Regions from separate parts of the Streptomyces sp. NPDC055099 genome, predicted to be linked through region 1. Evidence: riboswitches for the same ligand, from Rfam matches in the RefSeq annotation. Region 1 holds a riboswitch; the other holds the start of a gene.
What was found. A riboswitch is a leader RNA that binds a small molecule or an ion and turns the genes downstream of it on or off. The one in region 1 is predicted to bind cyclic di-AMP.
Positions count from the first base shown of each region.

Region 2: it holds a riboswitch for cyclic di-AMP, as region 1 does, so the genes downstream of both, ACWFRU_RS14770 (NlpC/P60 family protein) here and ACWFRU_RS32190 (M23 family metallopeptidase) in region 1, are expected to answer to the same signal.

Region 1 covers NZ_JBSGUA010000016.1:15,141-31,608, reverse strand. Annotated here, with positions in the region: gene ACWFRU_RS32235 (metallophosphoesterase family protein) at 1-974, opposite strand, end outside; gene ACWFRU_RS32230 (metallopeptidase family protein) at 1,034-1,384, shown strand; gene ACWFRU_RS32225 (hypothetical protein) at 1,484-2,053, shown strand; gene ACWFRU_RS32220 (DEAD/DEAH box helicase) at 2,316-4,631, shown strand; gene ACWFRU_RS32215 (LamG-like jellyroll fold domain-containing protein) at 4,797-6,578, shown strand; tRNA gene ACWFRU_RS32210 (tRNA-Lys) at 6,755-6,827, shown strand; gene ACWFRU_RS32205 (hypothetical protein) at 6,887-7,138, opposite strand; tRNA gene ACWFRU_RS32200 (tRNA-Met) at 7,260-7,333, shown strand; gene ACWFRU_RS32195 (PP2C family protein-serine/threonine phosphatase) at 7,500-8,657, shown strand; cyclic di-AMP (ydaO/yuaA leader) riboswitch at 8,860-9,006, shown strand; gene ACWFRU_RS32190 (M23 family metallopeptidase) at 9,018-10,103, shown strand; gene ACWFRU_RS32185 (aldo/keto reductase) at 10,241-11,185, shown strand; gene ACWFRU_RS32180 (PrsW family intramembrane metalloprotease) at 11,182-12,555, opposite strand; gene trmB (tRNA (guanosine(46)-N7)-methyltransferase TrmB) at 12,680-13,477, opposite strand; gene lhgO (L-2-hydroxyglutarate oxidase) at 13,667-14,869, opposite strand; gene ACWFRU_RS32165 (MFS transporter) at 15,013-16,468, opposite strand, start outside.
Region 2 covers NZ_JBSGUA010000005.1:68,059-72,433, forward strand. Annotated here, with positions in the region: gene ACWFRU_RS14760 (NlpC/P60 family protein) at 1-238, opposite strand, end outside; gene ACWFRU_RS14765 (hypothetical protein) at 559-912, shown strand; gene ACWFRU_RS14770 (NlpC/P60 family protein) at 1,007-2,203, opposite strand; cyclic di-AMP (ydaO/yuaA leader) riboswitch at 2,212-2,368, opposite strand; gene pcrA (DNA helicase PcrA) at 2,623-4,375, shown strand, end outside.

The sequences.
Region 1 (16,468 bases):
TGGGTGGTGGCCGAGTCGTGGTTGCCGCGGACCCAGACGTACGGGGCGCCCAGGTCCTCGATCGGGTCCAGGAAGGCGTTCTCGGCGGCGCTCCCGTGGTCCATCGTGTCGCCGGAGTCGACGATGACGTTGATGTCGTACTGCTCCACCAGCGAGGAGATGATCTTCCAGCTCGCCGGGTTGAGGTGGATGTCCGAGACGTGCAGGACGCGGATCGTGGACGGGTCCGGCTGGTAGGCGGGGAGCGTCGACGTCACGTCGTACAGCTTCGTCACGTTGGTGACCAGACGCGCCAACTCCTGCTGGTAGACGTCGAACTCGCTCACGATGCTGCGTGCGTTGCCGACCACCGACGGCGCGCTGCTGAGGAGGCCGGAGAACTTCGGCTCCAGGACGGACTTCGGGTTCCACGTCGCGTACGCCGCCGCGCCCGACGCGGCGAGCAGGGCCAGCGCGAGACCGCCCGCCGCGAGGGCCCGGCGCGGGCGCCGGTAGACCGCGAGGCCCAGCGTCGTGGCGCCCGCGACGACGGCGGCGCAGGAGCGTGCGGCCAGGTCGAGCGTGCCGTGCCCGACGTCCTTGGCCACCTCGTCCTGGAGTCCCGCGATCCGCTCGGGGTGGTCGACCAGGGCCTGGGAGCGGACCGGGTCGAGCCGGTCCACGTCCACGTCCAGGCGGATGGGTGCGATGTGCGAGCGCAGTTCGAGGGCGCCCAGCGGAGAGACGTCGATCTTCGTGCCGCCGGTGAGCGAGGGGCGCAGCGTCATCCGCGTGTCCATGGGCCCCACGGGCGCGTGCACGCTGCCGACGATCAGCAGGCCCAGCCAGGCGCCGAACAGGACCACCGCGACCAGACCCAGGGCGCGGACGTAGGGATGCGGAGGGCTGATGAGCTCGCCCACCGGACGTGGGTGGCGGGATCGGTAGTGGCGTACGAGGGCGGCGGGCGCACGGAAGTCGCGAAGCCGGACCATTGGGGCCGTATGCCCATGGGGAGGGGCGGCCATGCGGGGCGGTGGCCGACAATGGGGGTGTGCTGGAGATGACGCGGGAAGAGTTCGAGGAACTGGTCGCCGAGGCGCTCGACCGGATTCCTCCCGAGTTGACGCGGTTGATGGACAACGTGGCGGTGTTCGTGGAGGACGAACCACCGGCCGAGGACCCCGAGCTGCTCGGGCTCTACGAGGGAACTCCCCTGACGGACCGGGGCGAGTGGTACGCGGGAGTGCTGCCGGACCGGATCACGATCTACCGGGGGCCGACGCTGCGCATGTGCGAGTCGCGCGAGGACGTGGTCGCGGAGACCGAGATCACCGTCGTGCACGAAGTCGCACATCACTTCGGGATCGACGACGAGCGCCTGCACGCCCTGGGCTACGGCTGACGGAAGGCGGCAGGTCCGTCCGCCGGTCCGTGTCCTCTTGCGGGGCAAGGGAGTTGGGTAGGGCGTCCCCGCTTCTCAGCGCCTCGGAGGTGCTAGGCCGTGCGCCAGTTGTACGTTCCTGTCCGGTTGGCCGCGGCGGCGGTGGCCGTCATGGCGACCGCGGGCTGCATGAGCATCGGTGACGACGACGGCGGCGGTGAGCCGGGGCCCGCGCGGTCCGTCGGCGAGCGCAGCGCGGCGGCCGCCCCGGACGGCGGAGGTGCCACGCCGGGCGCGGACTCCGCCGGTGGCGGCGGAAAGGGCCGCGACGACGCGAAGGGCGGCAAACGCGGCAAGGGCGGCAAGGGGAAGAGCAAGGGCGAGGGGGATTCGGGCGCGCCCGGCGGGTCCGGTTCCGACGCCGCCCGGGCCTCGGCCTCCGCGTCCGGCGGCGGCGACCCCGCCCCGCCGACGGGCGACGGGCGCCCCTCGCCCACCAGGACCAAGCCCGACGCGCCGCGCCCCACGCCGACGCCCGACCCCCCGAAGCCGACCCCGACGCCGACTCCCGAGCCCACCCCGGAGCCCTCGTCGTCGGCGCACGAGCCTCCGAAGCAGGACACTCAGCTCGGGGAGCGGTCGGAGGGGCTCAGTTCCCGCGAACCTTCCCCGGAGGCGGGGCCCGCCTAGGGTTCCGAAACCCGCTTCGTCGCAGGTGAGGCAGGCCGTAAGGGGTGGAATCCAAGGTGCCCCAGAGGGTGCGGTTTGCCTTCGAGGGGGTTGGGTGCGTATGGTGGTAGATCGTTTGATCCCATTTGCCCGGCGCCGAAAAAGAAGAGCGCCGCGTGGCGCGTACTCTCCCTTGCCGTGGCTGACCGCATCGAGGCGGTCCATTGCGAAATCACGGAGTTGACGGGCGCGTGCCGAGACTCCGGAAGGTTTCGCATTTCGCATGTCCATTTCTCACTCTGACCACGCCGTCCTGCCCGAGAACGAGACGACCGACGAGCTGACGGCTCAGGCCGTCACCGAGGCCGTCGAGACGGTCCAGGCCACCGACGTCGCCGACGTCGTGGAGGCCGCCGAGCAGGTCGTCGTGGAGACCGAGGTGGCCGCCGAGGCCGCCGCCGAGGTCGAAGAAGCCGCCGAAGAGGCGGAGACCGGTCCCACCTTCGGTGACCTCGGACTGCCCGAGGGCATCGTCCGCAAGCTCGCCCAGAACGGCGTGACCTCCCCCTTCCCGATCCAGGCCGCGACCATCCCGGACGCCCTGGCCGGCAAGGACATCCTCGGCCGTGGCCGCACCGGCTCCGGCAAGACCCTCTCCTTCGGCCTGCCGATGCTGGCGACGCTGGCCTCCGAGGGCCGCACCGAGAAGAAGAAGCCCCGCGGCGTCATCCTCACGCCGACGCGTGAGCTCGCGATGCAGGTCGCGGACGCGCTCCAGCCGTACGGCGACGTGCTCGGTCTGAAGATGAAGGTCGTCTGCGGCGGTACGTCGATGGGCAACCAGATCTACGCGCTCGAGCGCGGCGTCGACATCCTCGTCGCCACCCCGGGCCGTCTGCGCGACATCATCAGCCGTGGCGCCTGCTCCCTCGAGAACACCCAGATCGCGGTGCTCGACGAGGCCGACCAGATGTCCGACCTGGGCTTCCTGCCCGAGGTCACCGAGCTGCTCGACCAGGTTCCGTCCGGCGGCCAGCGCATGCTGTTCTCGGCCACGATGGAGAACGAGATCTCCACGCTGGTCAAGCGCTACCTGAACAACCCGGTCACGCACGAGGTCGACAGCGCCCAGGGCAACGTCACGACCATGACCCACCACATCCTGATCGTGAAGCCCCGCGACAAGGCGCCCGTCACGGCCGCCATCGCCTCGCGCAAGGGCCGCACGATCATCTTCGTCCGCACCCAGCTGGGCGCGGACCGCATCGCCGAGCAGCTCTGCGAGTCCGGCGTGAAGGCCGACGCGCTGCACGGCGGCATGACGCAGGGCGCTCGTACGCGCGTTCTTGAGGACTTCAAGAAGGGCTACGTCAACGCGCTCGTCGCCACCGACGTCGCCGCGCGCGGCATCCACGTCGACGGCATCGACCTGGTCCTGAACGTGGACCCGGCCGGCGACCACAAGGACTACCTGCACCGCTCGGGTCGTACGGCCCGCGCCGGCCGCAGCGGCACGGTCGTCTCCCTCTCGCTCCCGCACCAGCGCCGCCAGATCTTCCGCCTGATGGAGGACGCGGGCGTCGACGCCACGCGTCACATCATCAACGGCGGCGGCACCTTCGACCCGGAGGTCGCCGAGATCACCGGCGCCCGTTCGATGACCGAGGTGCAGGCCGACTCCGCGGGCAACGCGGCGACGCAGGCCGAGCGTGAGGTCAAGGACCTCACCAAGGAGCTGGAGCGCGCGACGCGACGCGCGACGGAGCTGCGCGAGGAGGCCTCGCGTCTCACCGCGCGTGCCGCCCGCGAGCGTGGCGACGACCCGGAGACCGCGGTCGCCGAGGCCACCGCCGCCGCCGAGGCCGAGGTCGAGGCCGCTGTCTCCGTGCCGGAGCAGCCCGCGGCCGCTCCTCGCGAGGAGCGTCGTCCGCAGCGTGACGAGCGCGGCAACTACGAGCGTGAGCGCCGCGACGACCGCGGTGGCCGTTCCTTCGAGCGCCGTGACGACCGTGCGTCGGGTGGCTTCCGTGGCGGCGACCGCCGTGAGGGCGGCTTCCGCGGTGGCGACCGTCGTGAGGGTGGCGGCTTCAACCGTGACCGCAACGACCGTCCCTCGGGCGGCTTCCGTGGCGGTGACCGTCGTGAGGGCGGCGGCGGTTTCAACCGTGACCGCAACGACCGTGGTGGCTCCGGCTTCCGCCGCGACGACCGTCCCTCCGGCGGCGACCGTGGTGGCTTCCGTGGCGGCGACCGTCGTGAGGGTGGCGGCTTCAACCGCGACCGCAACGACCGTCCCTCGGGCGGCTTCCGTGGCGGTGACCGTCGTGAGGGTGGCGGCGGTTTCAACCGTGACCGCAACGACCGTGGTGGCTCCGGCTTCCGCCGCGACGACCGCCCCTCCGGCGGCCACCGTGGCAGCGACCGTCCGTTCAACCGCGACCGCCGCGACGACCGCCCCGCGGGCGGCTCGGGCGGCTTCCGCTCCGGCGGCCACGACCGCCCGTCGTACAACCGCAACTCGGGCACGTCCGGCACCGGCACGGGCACCGGCTCCTTCGGCCGCCGCGACGACAAGCCGCGCTGGAAGCGCAACGGCTGACGCCTGCTGAACAGTTGAACCGAAGGGCCCGCACAGCTTTGCTGTGCGGGCCCTTCGGCGTGCGCGGGTTCCGCGGGCCGTATCGATGTCAGTACGTGCTGTTACCTTCGGGCTTGATCGAAGCGGTGGTCCGGTGGGGAGCCGGGCCCCAAGGGAGGGGACCCCGTGATTCGTCATGCCTTCGTACACAGCGCGGTGGCTGTCGCGCTCGCGTCATCGGCCGTCGTCGCCACGCCGTGGGCGGCCGCGGCGGCGGAGAACAGGCCACCGGACCAGCCGGTGCTGTCGCGGTTCGCAAATGACACCGAGGAGCCGGCGAAGCCGTCCGTGTCGTCACCGGAGTATCCCGACGACACGGAGTCCTGGCACGACGGAGTGGGCGCGTACGGCACGTTCACGGTCGACTCCTCGTCGGACGACACCGTGTCGTACGTCTACAACTTCACGGGCGAGAAGCGGCGGACGGCCGAGCCGAAGGAGCCGGGGGGCCCGGTCGAGCTGCGTTGGATGCCGAAGTCGTCCGGCGTGCACCAGCTTTCGGTCCAGGCGATCGACCGGGCGGGCAACGCGAGCGGACCGGTCAACTATGTGTTCCGGGTGGCCAGTGGCCGCACGCCCGTCGCGGGGTGGAAACTCGCCGACCCCTCGGGTTCGGATCGGGCCGACGCCACAGCGGGCGGCGGGCCCGCCGAAGCGGTCGGGTCCGTCACCTTCGGCGCCGAAGGGCCGTCCCGCACCGACGTGAAGTCCGCGGTGGAACTGGACGGTTCGGACGGCGGCCATCTCACGTCGGGTGCTCCGGCGGTGGACGCCAAAAAGGCGTTCGCGGTCAGCGCGTGGGTGCGTCCGGGGGAGGCGGGCCGGGACATGACGGCGGTGAGCCAGAGCGGTGACGGGGCGCCCGCGTTCGCTCTCGGGGCGGATGCAGAAGGGAACTGGTCCTTCTCGCTCGGTGGGGGCACGCCGGTCCGTGCGAAGGGCGGGCTCCCCGAGAGCGGGGAATGGGCGCACCTGACGGGTGTGTACGACCCGGTGGAGCGGACGGCGCGCCTCTATGTGAACGGCCGCCTCGTCGACACGGCGGAGGACGCCTCGTCACCCGGTGGTACCGGAGTCCTGCAGATCGGCCGGGGGCTCGGCGCCGATGGCCAGGGTGGGGCCTGGGACGGCCGGATCGCCGCCGTACAGGTGTGGGACCGGGTGGTCGTCCCGGCGGAGGCAGCGGCACTCGGGAAGCGCGCGACCGCTCGGGAGGGGCACTGGCAGTTCGACGAGTCGGCTGGGGGAGCCAGCCCGGAGCGCGACGGCCGGCAGCCGATGAAGCTGGGCGGGGACGCCCGGATTCACCGCGACGACAGCGACTGCGGCCTCGACCCGGAATGCGTTCCCGGCGAGATACCGATGGTGGGGGAGGGCCAGCTGAAGCTCGACGGTGAGGGTGATTACGCGGCGACGGCCGGCCCGGTGGTCGACACGGGTGACAGCTTCTCGCTGGCGGCGCATGTGCAGCTGGATCCCGCGGCCGAGGGCCGCACGATGACGGTTCTGTCGCTTCCGGGCGAGCAGACGGACCTCGCCGCGCTGCGCTACACGCCGGAGCAGCAGAGCTGGGAGCTGACGCTGGCCCATGAGGACCGGGCCGGAGCGGAGACGACGAAGCTGACGGCGGACAACGACTGGGCGTCGAGCGGTGAGCCCCATCACCTGGCGGTGGTGTACGACGACGGTGCCGACGAGATCCTGCTGTACGTGGACGGACATCTGTCGGCCAAGGCGCCGTTCCACCGCGGTCTTCGGGCCACGGGAGGGCTGCAGGTCGGTCGTGCCGGGCAGGCGGAAGGTGGGAGCGAGTATCTGCACGGCGCCGTCGACGACGTGCAGGCCTACGCGGGAGCGCTGAGTGAGCAGCAGGTGGCGGTGCTGCGCGCCGGAGGTACGGCGGCCTGACCGGCAGGCACGACAAGGAATCGCGTAAACCGGCTAACTCCCCACCGCCCGAAGCGCGTTCCCTGCGCGTGTGGCGGCTGTTCCGGGCCCGTCGTGGAGTGTGCGACGGGCCCGGGTGGTGATACCCGATCGGATGGACGGGCCTCTGCGGCTATGCTCGTGGGGTGCGTCCGCACGGACCGTTAGCTCAATTGGCAGAGCAGTGGACTTTTAATCCATTGGTTGTGGGTTCGAGTCCCACACGGTCTACCGAGAAGGCCCAGGTCGGGGAGTTCCCCGAGCTGGGCCTTCGGTGTGTTCTGGGGTGTTCAGGCGGGCAGTGCGGCGCGGGCGTGGTCGATGACGTTGCCGTTGGAGCAGTTGTTGGCGTGGTCGCCCACCCAGTCTCCGAGGACCGGCACCACCGCGACTTCCTGGAGGCACACGGCGGATGCCGTGAAGTTCCAGGCGTTGGCGGCGTCCACGCCGCCGCCGAAGTTGGAGTCGTTGTCGGCGTGGGCCGGTGCCGCCATGGCGAGAGAGCCGATGACCAGCATGCCTGCGGTGATGATCTTCTTCATGAGCTGGCCAACGACGCCCGGCCCGCAGCGTCACGCGCCTCGTTCCCATGGCTCCGTTTGCAGGCCGTTCGCAACCGGTTCGCTTTCACTCCCCCTGATGGCGTAGAGTTGCATTCAACGGCGCGGGGTGGAGCAGCTCGGTAGCTCGCTGGGCTCATAACCCAGAGGTCGCAGGTTCAAATCCTGTCCCCGCTACTAAAGACCGAAGGCCCGGATCCAGAAATGGATTCGGGCCTTCGGTGTTTCCGCCGCCATGAGTCCCCATGTGTCGCCATGTGTCGCCATGAGCCGAGATTGGAGTCGGTAGCCCGGTCGGCCCACACCGGTCGCCCCGCGCCGCCCCTCCGGGAACCCTGAGTGAGTGGGGCAGCGAGGTGGAATCGGCGGGGGCGGCGGCAAGCGGCCCGATGTGCGGCACGAGCGGGCGCTCGTGCGGGCTCTTCCCCTGCTGCTCATCGTCGTCGGGATCGTGTACGACGTGTCGACCCCGCCCAGGTTCACCGCCGTACCCCTGTTCACCGCGGCCCCCCTCATCGCGGCACCCTTCTACTCGCTGCTCAGCACCACCCTCATCGGCGCCGCCTCCTGCTCCGCCGTGCTCGCCCTGCACTTCAAGACCAGTACCACCACCGACGTCGAGGCCGTCACCGAACTGATCACGGTGGTGACCGTCGCCGTCCTGGCCGTCGTCATCAACCGCGTCGTACGCCGCAGCGACAAACAGCTCGCGTCCGCCCGCTCCATCTCCGAGGCCGCCCAGCGCGCGGTGCTGCCCCAGCCGGACCCCCGTATCGGCGGCCTCGACGTCGCGGCGCGGTACGAGGCCGCGGAGGCCGACGCGTTCATCGGGGGCGATCTGTACGCCGTGCAGGACACCCCGCACGGCGTCCGCGTCATCGTCGGCGACGTGCGGGGCAAGGGCATGGGCGCGGTGGCGGCCGTCGCCGTGGTGATCGGGGCGTTCCGGGAGGCCGCCGAGCAGGAGGCGACGCTGGAGGCCGTGGCGCAGCGCCTGGAGCGCGCCCTCGCGCGGGAGGGCACACGACGCGACGGGCTCGACGCCTTCGAGGGGTTCACCACCGCCGTCCTCGCGGAGATCCCGCACGGCGACGGTCTGGTGCGTCTCATCAACCGCGGGCACCCGGGCCCGCTGCTCCTGCGCGGCGACGGACGGCTGTGCGTCCTGACCGCCACCGAGCCCGCGCTGCCGCTGGGGATGGGCGAGCTGGGCGCCTGGCCGGACCGCGCGGACGAGACGGAGTTCCCGCCGGGGGCGATGCTGCTGCTCTACACCGACGGGCTCTCCGAGGCGCGTGACACCCGGGGCGAGTTCTACGACCCGGCGGCGCGGCTCGGCGGCCGGATCTTCCCGGGGCCGGGCGGCCCGGACGCGCTCCTGACGACGCTCGTCGAGGAGGTGCGGCGGCACACCGGCGGAGGGGGGACCGACGACATGGCGTTGCTGGCGGTGCGGCGGCCGCTGTCACCGGCCGTGACGGAAGGACACCACTCCGCATAACAACTGACGTACTGTCAAGGAGATGTGAAGCTCCGGTGTGTGAAGAAGTGGGGTCAACTCGCCCCGTTCCGGCCCCCGGTGTCCCGATAAGTACGGGCCATGAGCGTTAACGATCAGTCGGAACAGCTTGGAATACCGGCCTGCTGTCTATTAACGTTCGATAACGCAGCGCGGTCGTCCCAGCCGTCACTCGAGTCGGCTCCGCGCGCACGCGCCTAATCCCGAAAGGGAGCCGGGGAACCACTAATTGGGGTGAATCGGGCATCTGTGCCTCCGTGCCAGATGTTCGTAGGAGACCTTCCTGCTCCGAACCCGTCAGCTAACCCGGTAGGCGAGAAGGAAGGAAAGGAGTGCGCCCCAGTGGCGTCCAACCGCCCTGCCCCCCAAGGCGTTTACGTACCGAATGACGACGATTTCGGTGGGTACGACGACAATTCCTGGGAGGAATGGAACCCCACCGAGGAGTCCATCCGTCCCGTCCGCGGCAGGCACCGCGTGCACAAGCGGGGTGGTGGCGGGCTCGCCCGCAGCTCCACGGTTCTCGGCGTAGGCGTCATCGCCGCCGTCGGCGCGGGCGGCATCGCCACCGCGCAGGACGGCAAGCCCCCGGTCTCCATCGCCATGCCGGACCTCTCGGCCGTCACGGACTCGCTGCCGGAGGCCAAGTCGCTTCCGGGCGTGGGGTCCCTGATATCCGACGACGCGTCCGACTCGGGTTCCGCGGACAACGGCGTGGTGACCGCCGCCGCGCCCCTCAGTGCCGCCGGTCTCAGCGCCGCCGACACCGAGCAGGGCACCACGGACGCGGGCGAGGCACTGCGGGCCCGCATCATGGAGCAAGCCGAGAACCAGCAGGACCAGGCCGACGACGCGGTCCAGAAGGCCGCCGAGGAAGCCGCCGTGAAGCAGGCCGCCGAACAGGCCGCCGCCAAGCAGTCCGCGGCCGAGAAGAAGATCGCCGCCGAGAAGGCCGCCGCCAAGAAGAAGGCCGAGGCCGAGGCCAAGAAGAAGGCCGAGGCGGAGCGCCTGGCCAAGCTCGCGAAGAGCTACACCCTCCCCGTCGCCTCGTACACGCTCACCGGCACCTTCGGTCAGCCCGGCTCCATGTGGTCCTCCGGCTACCACACCGGCCTGGACTTCGCGGCTCCGACGGGCACGCCCATCAAGGCCGTCCACTCCGGCACCATCAAGGAGGCCGGCTGGGCGGGGGCGTACGGCTACCGCACGGTCCTCGAACTCGACGACGGCACCGAGGTGTGGTTCTGCCACCAGTCCTCGATGAACGTCAGCGCGGGCCAGAAGGTCACCACCGGCGAGACCATCGGCCGCGTCGGCGCCACCGGCAACGTCACCGGCGCGCACCTCCACATGGAGGTCCACCCGGGCGGCGACGCCACCGGGGTCGACCCGGCGGCGTGGCTGCGCGGCAAGGGCCAGTCGATCTGAGGTAACCCCAGAACCCCGGCGGTCCTGGCGACAACCCCCCGACGCCAGGGCTGCCGGTTCGGCGTGCGTGTCCCATCCGATGGAATCCGGATCCCGTTGTACGGAATGCCGAAGTCCGCAAGGGCGTTGATCCCCTCATGACTTCTCTCCGCAAGCTTGGCTCGTCCGACCTCGAGGTCTTCCCGCTCGCGCTGGGCGGCAACGTCTTCGGCTGGACGGCCGACCAGGCGCAGTCCTTCGACGTGCTCGACGCCTACACCGCCGCCGGCGGCAACTTCATCGACACCGCCGACGTCTACTCGGCCTGGGCACCGGGCAACAAGGGCGGCGAGTCCGAGACCGTCATCGGCAACTGGCTCGCCGCGCGCGGCAACCGCTCCGACGTCGTGCTCGCCACCAAGGTCGGCGCCCACCCCGACTTCAAGGGCCTGTCCGCGAACACCATCAAGGCCGGTGCCGAGGAGTCGCTGCGCCGTCTGCGCACCGATTACATCGACCTCTACTACACGCACTACGACGACCCGACCGTCTCGGTCGAGGAGGTCATCGGCGCGCTCGACGACCTGGTGACGTCCGGCAAGGTGCGCGCCGTCGCCGCGTCCAACGTGACCCCCGAGCGGCTCCAGGAGTTCCTCGACTTCTCCGACCGCGAGGGCCTCGCGCGCTACTCGGTCCTCCAGCCGCACTACAACCTCGTCTCGCGCGACACGTACGAGGGCCCGCTGGAGCAGGTCGCCTCCCGCTCGGGCCTGGCCGCCGTCCCGTACTACGCGCTCGCCTCCGGCTTCCTGACCGGCAAGTACCGCCCGGGTGCGCGGGTCGACAGCGCGCGGGCGCAGGGCGCGGGCAAGCACCTGGAGACCGAGCGCGGCCGACGGGTGCTCGCCGCGCTCGACGAGGTCGCCGAGGCCCGCGGCGCCGAGCTCGCGACGGTCGCCCTCGCGTGGCTCGCGGCCCAGCCGACGGTGGCGGCCCCGATCGCGTCGGCCCGTACGGTCGACCAACTGCCCGCGCTGCTCGCGGTGGGCGAGCTCGAACTGACGGACGCCGAGGTGTCGACGCTGACGGCGGCTTCGGCCTAACCCTGGTAGGGGTTGTACGCGGGGTAGGGCATCGCGGGCTGGGCGTACGGATATCCGTAGGGGTGCGGGGGCTGCGCGTAGGGCTGCTGCGGCGCATAGGGCTGCTGTGGCGCGTAGGGGTGCGCGTACGACTGTGGGTGCGGCTGCCGGTATCCGTACGGCGGCGGCAGCGGTACGAGCACGGGGGCCGTCGCGCGTGCCGCGTAGGCGAGGGCGGGGCGCGCGGCCTCGCGGCGCTCCCACAGCGCGTGCAGCAACTCCCGCTCCCTGACGACGAAGTCGGCGCCCGCCTTGCCCCGGCGTCCCCGGTGGCGCAGGAGCGCGAGGGACGTCGCGTACGTCTCGTACTGGGCGACCGCGCGGGCTGCTGCCTTGCCCTGGGTGTACGAGGCGTAGTCGCGGGCGAGGGTGCGGGCGCGCATCGTGCCGAGTGCGTACGGCTCGGGAGCGGTGAGCCAGCCCGCGATCGCGTACGCGGGCAGTTCCGCGCGCACGATGCGCAGGGCGCGCTGCCTGGTCCAGATCGCGAGCCAGGTGAGCAGGCCGAAGGCGGGCAGCATGCACGTGGCGTACACGGCGAAGAAGCCGTAGTCCCCGAAGCTGGCCGAGCCGTTCCACAGGGCGTGCAGGCCCATCGCGAGGAGCAGTCCCGCGAGCGGGAGCAGCACGCGCCGCCAGTTCTGCCGGTCGGTGCCGAGCGCGGCGATGCCGAAGCCGATGCCGGTGAGGACGGTGAACAGCGGGTGCGCGAAGGGCGACATCACGACGCGCACGAAGAAGGTCGCCGCCGTCAGGGACGAGATGCCGGTCTCGCCGTTGAGCTGGTCGGTGCCGAAGGCGTTGCCGAGGTAGAGGATGTTCTCGGTGAACGCGAAGCCGGTGGCGGTCACCCCGGCGATCACGATGCCGTCGATGATGCCGGTGAACTCGCGTCTGCGGAAGAGGAAGACGAGCAGGACGGCCGCGGCTTTCGCGCTCTCCTCGACGATCGGGGCTATGACCGTCGCGCCGAGGGTGTCCGCGCTGGTGGGGTCGGCCGTGGCGGTGGCTATCCAGCGGGTCGCGAAGCTGTTCGCGACGATGGCTATGAGGGCGGCGGCGCAGGCTCCCCAGGCGAAGGCGAAGATCAGATTCCGCCAGGGGCCCGGCTGGACCCGTTGCAGCCAGCGGAAGGCGGCCACCAGGAGCGGCACGGGCAGCGTCGCGAGACCGAGTCCGACCAGGAAGCCCTGGGTGCCGGTCTGCTCCCTGACCAGGGCCAGGATCACCAGGCCCGACAGGGCGAGCAGTGTGACCAGGGCGGCCGCGCGTATCGCCCGCCGCTGCCACCAGCGCGGGTGCCGCAGCCCGGCGGGCCCGGCGGGGGGCATCGGGTGAGGGTGCGCTGAACGGGTGGCCACCCGTTGACCCTAACGAGGGACGGGGGTGGGCCGCGACGGTGCCTCGGTCCGCGTGGCCGGAGTCTCAGCCCGCCTCGGCCCGTCCAGATCCGCCTCAGTCCGCCTGGGCGCCCGTCCTGCGGAACAGCAGGTCGTGCACGACGTGTCCCTTGTCCAGGCCCTGGCCCTCGAACCGGGTGAGGGGGCGGAAGGCGGGGCGGGGCGCGTACCCGCCGTCGGGCTCGGTGTTCTCGAATGCGGGGTGCGCGGTGAGCACTTCCAGCATCTGCTCGGCGTACGGCTCCCAGTCGGTAGCGCAGTGCAGCACGGCGCCGGGCTTGAGGCGGGGCGCGGCGAGGTCAAGGAAGTCGGGCTGGATGATGCGGCGCTTGTGGTGGCGGGCCTTGGGCCAGGGGTCGGGGAAGTAGACGCGCAGGCCGTCGAGGGAGGCGGGCGGGAGCATCTCGCGGAGCAGGATGACGGCGTCGCCGTTCGCGACGCGGACGTTGTCCAGGCCGTTCCGCTCGGCGAGGCCGAGGAGGTTTCCCTGTCCCGGGGTGTGTACGTCGACGGCGAGGATGCAGGTGTCCGGGTCGTCGGCGGCCATCTGGGCGGTGGCCTCGCCCATGCCGAAGCCGATCTCCAGTACGACGGGACGCTCGTCGCCGCCGCCGAAGAGCTCGGCGAGGTCGAGGACGCGCTGCCCGTCGATGTCCAGGCCCCATTTGGGCCACAGCCGCTGGAGGGCGTCCGCCTGGCCGGTGGTGACGCGGCTCCTGCGGGGCTGGAAGCTGCGGATGCGGCGCTCGAAGTGTGACCCTGCGGGGTCGGGCGAGGGCCCGTCCGGGAAGCGGGGTTCGCCCTTCGGGCGGGGGGCTTGGGGGCGCTCGGGGGTGGCGTTCGACTCAGGCACAGTGGGGGGATTTTAATCCCCAACCCCGCCCCTTCCCGAAAACTCGCTCGGCGCGAGGGCCCTCCTCAAACGCCGGAGGGGCTGAAAGATTCAGCCCGGCCGGCGTTTGAGGCCGTCTTGTACGGGGTTTGGGGCGGAGCCCCGGTTTCGGGAAGGGGTGGGATTGGGGAGAGCCCCGCAGGGACCGCCCTACAGAATCGCCAGCACCCGCCGGGCCACAGCCCGCCCGATAGGGAGCGAAGCCGTCGCCGCAGGTGAGGGCGCGTTCAGGACGTGCACGGCACGCGCACCCTCCCGGATGAGGAAGTCGTCCACCAGCGTCCCGTCACGCAAGACGGCCTGCGCCCGCACCCCCGCCGCCACCGGCACAAGATCATCCGACGACACCGCGGGCAGCAGCCTCCGCACGGCGGTGGTGAACGCCTCCTTGGAGAGGGAGCGCCGAAGCTCCCCGGCCCCGTACCGCCAGTGCCGCCCGGCAAGGCGCCAGGACCCCGGCCAGCTCAGCGTCCCCGCCAGCTCCCGTGGCCGCACCACACCCCATCCGTACCCCTCGCGGGCCAGCGCCGGCACCGCGTTGGGCCCCACGTGGACCCCGCCTCCGATGCCCCGCGTCAGATGCACCCCCAGGAAGGGGAAGGCCGGGTCCGGCACCGGATACACCAGGCCCCGCACGAGATCGGGCCGCGCCAGGTCGAAGTACTCTCCGCGGAAGGGAACGATCCGCATCCCGGGGTCGTCGCCGGCCAGCATCGCCACCTGGTCGCACTGCAGTCCCGCGCAGTTGACCAGGACCTTTCCCCGCACCACCGAGCCGTCGGCCGTGCGGACGGCCACTCCGAGCGACGCGCGGCGGTCGATGCGGACGACCTCCGCGCCGTACCGCACATCCGCCCCGGAGGCGTCCGCGAGGTGTTCCGCCACCGAGCCGTAGTCACAGATCCCCGTGGTGCCGACCTGGATCGCGGCGAGGCCCCGCACCTCCGGTTCGTACTCCGAGATCTGGGCGGGGCCCAGCTCCCGCACCGGAATGCCGTTCTCCCGGCCGCGCTGGACGAGGGCGTGCAGGCGGGGCAGCTCGGAGCGCTCCGTGGCGACGATGAGCTTGCCGGTGACCTCGTGCGCGATGCCGTACTCCGCGCAGAACTTGACCATCTCGGCGGCGCCCCGCACCGCGTACCGCGCCTTCAGGGAGCCGGGGCGGTAGTAGATCCCGCTGTGGATCACCCCGCTGTTGCGGCCCGTCTGGTGCCTGGCGGGGCCGGGTTCCTTCTCCAGGACGGTGACGCGCGTCCCCGGCGCGGCACGCGTGAGGGCATACGCCGTCGACAGACCGACGATCCCGCCGCCGATCACCAGCACATCGCAGTCGTACGCCACGGCCCGGGCCATCCCGCATCACCTCCCACCCCGATAGTGCACTGCGCCACTGACAACGCCCTCAAACCCGGCGAGGTCCGCGGGGTTACAGGGTGCGTAAATGCTGTTGCCGTTTGGGCGGCGCGCGGATTCCGGGGGTGCACGGGCACGGCGGACTACGCGGGGGCCACGAGCAGCGGCCTGGCGCGCTCCCGCAGCTCCACCACCCGCGGCTCGTCCCCGTACGGCTCCAGGCGGTGCAGGAGGTCCTTGACGTACTCCGTGGTCCGCGCGGACGAGATGCGCCCGGCGACCTCCAGGGCGCGTGTGCCCTGCTCGCAGGCCGCGTCGAGGTTCCCCGACTCCAGCTCGGCGACCGCCGACACCACGAGCCGCAGGCCGTGCGAGCGCACGAACTCCTCCGTCGGCCGCGAGAGTGCCTGCTCCGTGAAGCGGCGCACCTGGCGGGGCGCCTTCAGATCGCGGTAGCACTCGGCGGCGTCCGCGGCGAAGCGGTCGTATCCGTAGAAACCGAGCCATGACGGGTCGTTGTCGCCGTCCCGGGCCCGCTCCAGCCATCCCTCGGCGGCGCGGAGGGCGGCGCCCGCCGCCTGCGCGTCGTTGGCGCGCGCGTGTGCGCGTGCCTCGACGAGGCGGAAGAAGCTCATCGTGCGTGCGGTGGCCAGACCGCGGTTGCGCTCCAGGGCCGCCTGCGCGAGGTCGACGCCCTCGTCGCCGAAGCCGCGGTAGGTCGCCTGGAGGGACATGGAGGCCAGGACGTACCCCCCTAAGGGGACGTCGGCCGCCGCGCGGGCCAGGCGCAGGGCCTGGATGTAGTAGCGCTGGGCGGCCTCCTGCTGGCCGGTGTCGAAGGCCATCCACCCGGCGAGCCGGGTCAGCTCGGCCGACGCCCCGAAGAGCGAGCGGCCCACCTCGTCCGAGTACGAGCCGAGCAGCAGGGGCGCCGCCTCGACGCGCAGGCATTCCGGGACCATCGACGAACGCCAGTCCCCGCCGCCGTACTTGGAGTCCCAGCGCCGGGCGTCCTCGGCGGCCTCGCGCAGTTTCACCACGTCACTGTGGCCGACCTTCATCGGATGCCCGCTGTTCGTGCCGCCGCCGTCATCGGTGAGGCCCACTTCGCGGGGCTCGTCCAGGGCGACGTCGCGGGCTACCGAGCTGTCGGCCGGGGTTATCAGCCAGCGGGATGCCGGTGTCGCGTACGCGCTCACCGCGAAGGAGCCGGCGAGCGACTGCCAGATGCCGCCGCTGCCCGCGCGCCTGCCCGCCAGGTCGAGTCGGTAGAGCTCGGTCGCCGACTTCACGGCGGCGCCCACGTCACGCGGGAAGGCCAGGCCCACCTCGGGCGCCGGATCGGCGTCCGCGAGCCCGATCTCGTGCAGCGGGACGGGGCGGCCGAGCTTCTGCCCGATGGCCGCGGCGATGAGGTGCGGCGCGGCGCCCTGCGGCACCATGCCCTTGGACACCCACCGGGCCACCGACGTCTTGTCGTATCGAAGCGTCAACCCGCGTTGGGCGCCGAGGTCGTTGACCCTGCGCGCGAGTCCCGCATTGCTGATTCCCGCGAGGGCGAGAACGGTGCCGAGTTTTTCGTTCGGCCCGCGTTGCTCC
Region 2 (4,375 bases), on a different contig from region 1:
ACTTCTCGGCGCCCTCGGCCTTCTCCTTGGCTCCGTTGTACTTCTCGGTGGCGATCTCGGCCTCGCGGTAGAGCGCGTCGACTCTGGACTTCACCTCGGCCGGGCTGAGCCGTGGATCCGCATGTCCCGTGCCGTCGAACGCGGTGGCCGTGGCGGCTCCCGCGAGGACGATGGTGGCGGCGGTACGGGCCGTATGGCCACTGAGCGAGCGCTGTTTCGGCTTGCGGTGCGCTGCCACGAAGGGGGGCTCCTTAAGGTTCCGGCGACGGCCCGCACAGGGGGAGCGGGCCGCCGCCGGATTCTCGGCGGTGGTAACCGACTGCCGCCCCGGGTCCGGGCGGCGGTGGGGAGCCGGTCACCTGACGAAGGACGCTAAACCTGACCGTCACGGGTTGGTGACGGATTGTGCGCAACTGACGCGACTGTGGCGTCCGGTGACCTCAAGTGACCGCGTGATCCGCCGAACCGGCAGTCTTCGGAGGCGCACGTGACCGATGCGGCGCTCGGGGGCCACCTGGCTACGGAGGGGTGATACGGCCCCGGCTAGGCTCCGGAACCATGGACGTTCTCACCCATCTCTTCGTCGGCCTGCACATCATCGGCATCGCCTCCCTCCTGGGCGGTTTCCTCACCCAGATGAAGCAGATGGGCCAGGGCACGGCCCGCTTCGTCCCCGCGATGCTGCACGGCGCGCTCACGATGCTCGTCACGGGCGTGGTCCTGGTGGGCCTCAACCAGGCGGACGACAACCCCGTCAACAACGTCAAGATCGGCATCAAGATGGCCGTCCTGATCGTGATCCTCGCGCTGGTCTACGTGAAACGGGACGACGAGCAGGTGGACAAGGGGATGTTCGGCGCCGTCGGCCTGCTGACCGTCGCGAACATCTTCATCGCGGTGCTGTGGACCTGAGTCCGCGGATCCGACCGGCCCACTACGCGCGCGTGGCCCGCAATCCCCCCGGGAATGCGGGCCACGCGCGCGTGATGGGCTCCTGGGCGAGTGCTCAGGCGGGCCGCACCACACTGTGGATCGGCATGTAGTAGATCGACTCCACGCGGACGTTCGTCCCCGGCTTCGGCGCGTGGATCATCTTGCCGTCGCCGATGTAGATCCCGACGTGGCTGATGTCGTCGTAGAAGAACACCAGGTCGCCGGGCTTGGCGTCGGCCGTCTTCACGGTCGTGCCGACCTTCACCTGGTCCCACGTCGTACGCGGCAGGGAGATCCCCGCGGCCTTCCACGCGTCCTGGGTGAGCCCGGAGCAGTCGTAGGAGTCGGGCCCGGTCGCGCCCCACACGTACGGCTTGCCGATCTGCGCCTCGGCGAAGTTGATCACCTTCGCGGCCTTCGTCGCGTAGCCACTGTCCGTGCCGTCGGAGCCGGAGCCGGAGCCCGTGTCGGTGCCGGAACCCGTGTCCGTGCCCGAGTCCGGAGTCTCCTTCTCGCGCTCCTTGGCCGCCGCCTCTTCCGCCGCCTTGCGCTTGGCCTCCGCCTCGGCCTCCTGCTTGCGCGCCAGCTCGGCGGCCTTGCGCTTGGCCTCTTCTTCCTTCTTCTTCTCGATCGCCGCGAGGCGTGCCTTCTCCTCGGCCGTCAGCTCCGAGAGCAGCGTGCGCGCCGCGCCCAGCTTCTTCTGGACGGTCTGCTTGCTCGTCCGCAGGTCGTCCCGCGAGTCGCTCAGCGTCTCCAGGCTCTTGGCGGCCTTCGTGCGCTGCTTCGTCGCCGAGGCCTGCTGCGTCTGGTAGTCGTCGACCGCCTTCTTCTGGCGTGCGGTCAGCCGGTCCGACAGGTGGTTCTGGTCGAAGTACCCCTGCGGGTCGTCGGCGAGCATCATCGTGGCGGTCTCGGAGACGCCCCCGGTGCGGTACTGGGCCGCGGCGAACGTGCCCAGCTGCCGGCGGGCCTCGTTCAGCTTGTCCGTGCGCTTGGCCACATCGTCGAGAAGGGTGTCGACCTTCTTGCGCTGCTTGTCGGTGCGCTCCTTGACGGAGTTGTACTTCTGGGTGGCCACGCCCGCCTGGTGGTAGAGGTCGTCGACCTTCTTCTGCACCTCTTCGAGGCTGGGCTTCTGGGGCGCTGACGGTGCCGCTTGCGCGCTCTGTGACAGGAGAGCCACGGAGGTGAGGGCTGCCGTCGTGATGCCGAGGGCCGGAGCGGTGCGTAGGCCGGTGATGCGGGCCCGCGGCTTGCGGTGCGACGCCAAGGGAGGCGACTCCTTCCGTAGACCGCCTACCGGGTTAGCTGTCGGGTTCGGGCGGGTGATTCCGGAAGGTTGCCCTACGGTCCCGTACCGCGTACGGGACCGATTCACCCCAAGTTCTTGGTGGGTCCCCGGCTCCGAGGAGATCGAACTCGGCGGAGGCCACCCGTTCCCGGCGGGGTTCGCCGGTGGGAGTACGAGCAGCCCGCGGAGCACGGTAGCCAACTCGTGTGCTCCGTGTGAAGGTTGATGTTCGATATGCCCGATACGTTTTCGTTACTTTACGAAGCTCTTGACGCGGACACGCGGCGCCGTCGCGGAACGTGACGGGCCGCGGGCGGGGCGTGTGCGGGGCATGTGCGGGTGGACGTGGCCGGAACCCGGGGCGGGTTGTCAGTGGGGCCGCCTAGACTCGGGAGGCGATGAGCAGCCTCTTTGATGACAGCTTCCTGGCGGACCTCAAGCCCTCGCGGGCTTCCGAGGAGGAGCCCCCGCCGCCGCCCGAGGACAGCGCCCCGGAATCCGTTCCGGACGATCTGTTCGACGGGAAGTTCGACGCGCCCGTACCCCGGGACGCGCACTACCGCGGTGGCGCCCCGCGCCCCGTGATCGACCCGGCGGCCCTGCTCGACGGGCTGAACGAGAACCAGCGCGCGGCCGTCGTGCACGCGGACTCCCCGCTGCTCATCGTCGCGGGCGCGGGCTCCGGCAAGACCCGGGTCCTGACGCACCGCATCGCGTATCTCCTGGCCGAGCGGCACGTGCACCCGGGGCAGATCCTGGCAATCACGTTCACGAACAAGGCCGCGGGCGAGATGAAGGAGCGCGTCGAGCAGCTCGTCGGGCCGCGGGCCAACGCGATGTGGGTGTCGACGTTCCACAGCGCGTGCGTCCGCATCCTGCGCCGCGAGTCGAAGAAGCTCGGCTTCACCTCCTCCTTCTCGATCTACGACGCCGCCGACTCCAAGCGGCTCATGGCGCTGGTCTGCCGTGACCTGGACATCGACCCGAAGAAGTTCCCGCCGAAGTCCTTCAGCGCCAAGATCTCGAACCTGAAGAACGAGCTGATCGACGAGGAGACCTTCGCAGGACAGGCCGCCGACGGCTTCGAGAAGACGCTCGCCCAGGCGTACGCGATGTACCAGTCGCGGCTGCGCGAGGCGAACGCCCTCGACTTCGACGACCTGATCATGACGACGGTCCACATGTTCCGCGCGTTCCCGGACGTCGCCGAGCACTACCGCCGCCGCTTCCGCCACGTGATGGTCGACGAGTACCAGGACACCAACCACGCGCAGTACGCCCTGGTGCGCGAGCTGGTGGGCCCCTCCGGAGGCGAGGGCGACGACCCGGCCGAGCTGTGCGTCGTAGGTGACGCCGACCAGTCGATCTACGCCTTCCGTGGCGCCACGATCCGCAACATCCTCCAGTTCGAGGAGGACTACCCGGACGCGACGACGATCCTCCTGGAGCAGAACTACCGCTCCACACAGACGATCCTGACCGCCGCCAACGCCGTCATCGAGCGCAACGAAAGCCGCCGCCCCAAGAACCTGTGGACCAACGCGGGCGCGGGCGCGGGCATCATCGGCTATGTCGCCGACACCGAGCACGACGAGGCGCAGTTCGTCGCCGACGAGATCGACCGGCTCACCGACGCGGGCGACGCGAAGGCGGGCGACGTCGCGATCTTCTACCGGACGAACGCGCAGTCACGTGTCTTCGAAGAGATCTTCATCCGCGTCGGCCTGCCCTACAAGGTCGTCGGCGGCGTCCGCTTCTACGAGCGCAAGGAGGTCCGGGACGTCCTCGCGTATCTGCGCGTGCTCGCCAACCCGGAGGACTCCGTCCCGCTGCGGCGCATCCTGAACGTGCCCAAGAGGGGCATCGGCGACCGCGCGGAGGCGATGATCGACGCGCTCTCGCAGCGCGAGAAGATCTCCTTCCCGCAGGCACTCAAGCGCGTCGACGAGGCGTACGGAATGGCGGCCCGCTCGGCCAACGCCGTCAAGCGGTTCAACGTGCTGATGGAGGAGCTGCGGACCATCGTCGAGTCCGGCGCGGGGCCCGCCGTCGTCCTGGAGGCCGTGCTCGAACGCACCGGGTACCTCGCCGAGTTGCAGGCCTCGACCGACCCGCAGGACGAGACGCGCATCGAGAACCTCCAGGAACTCG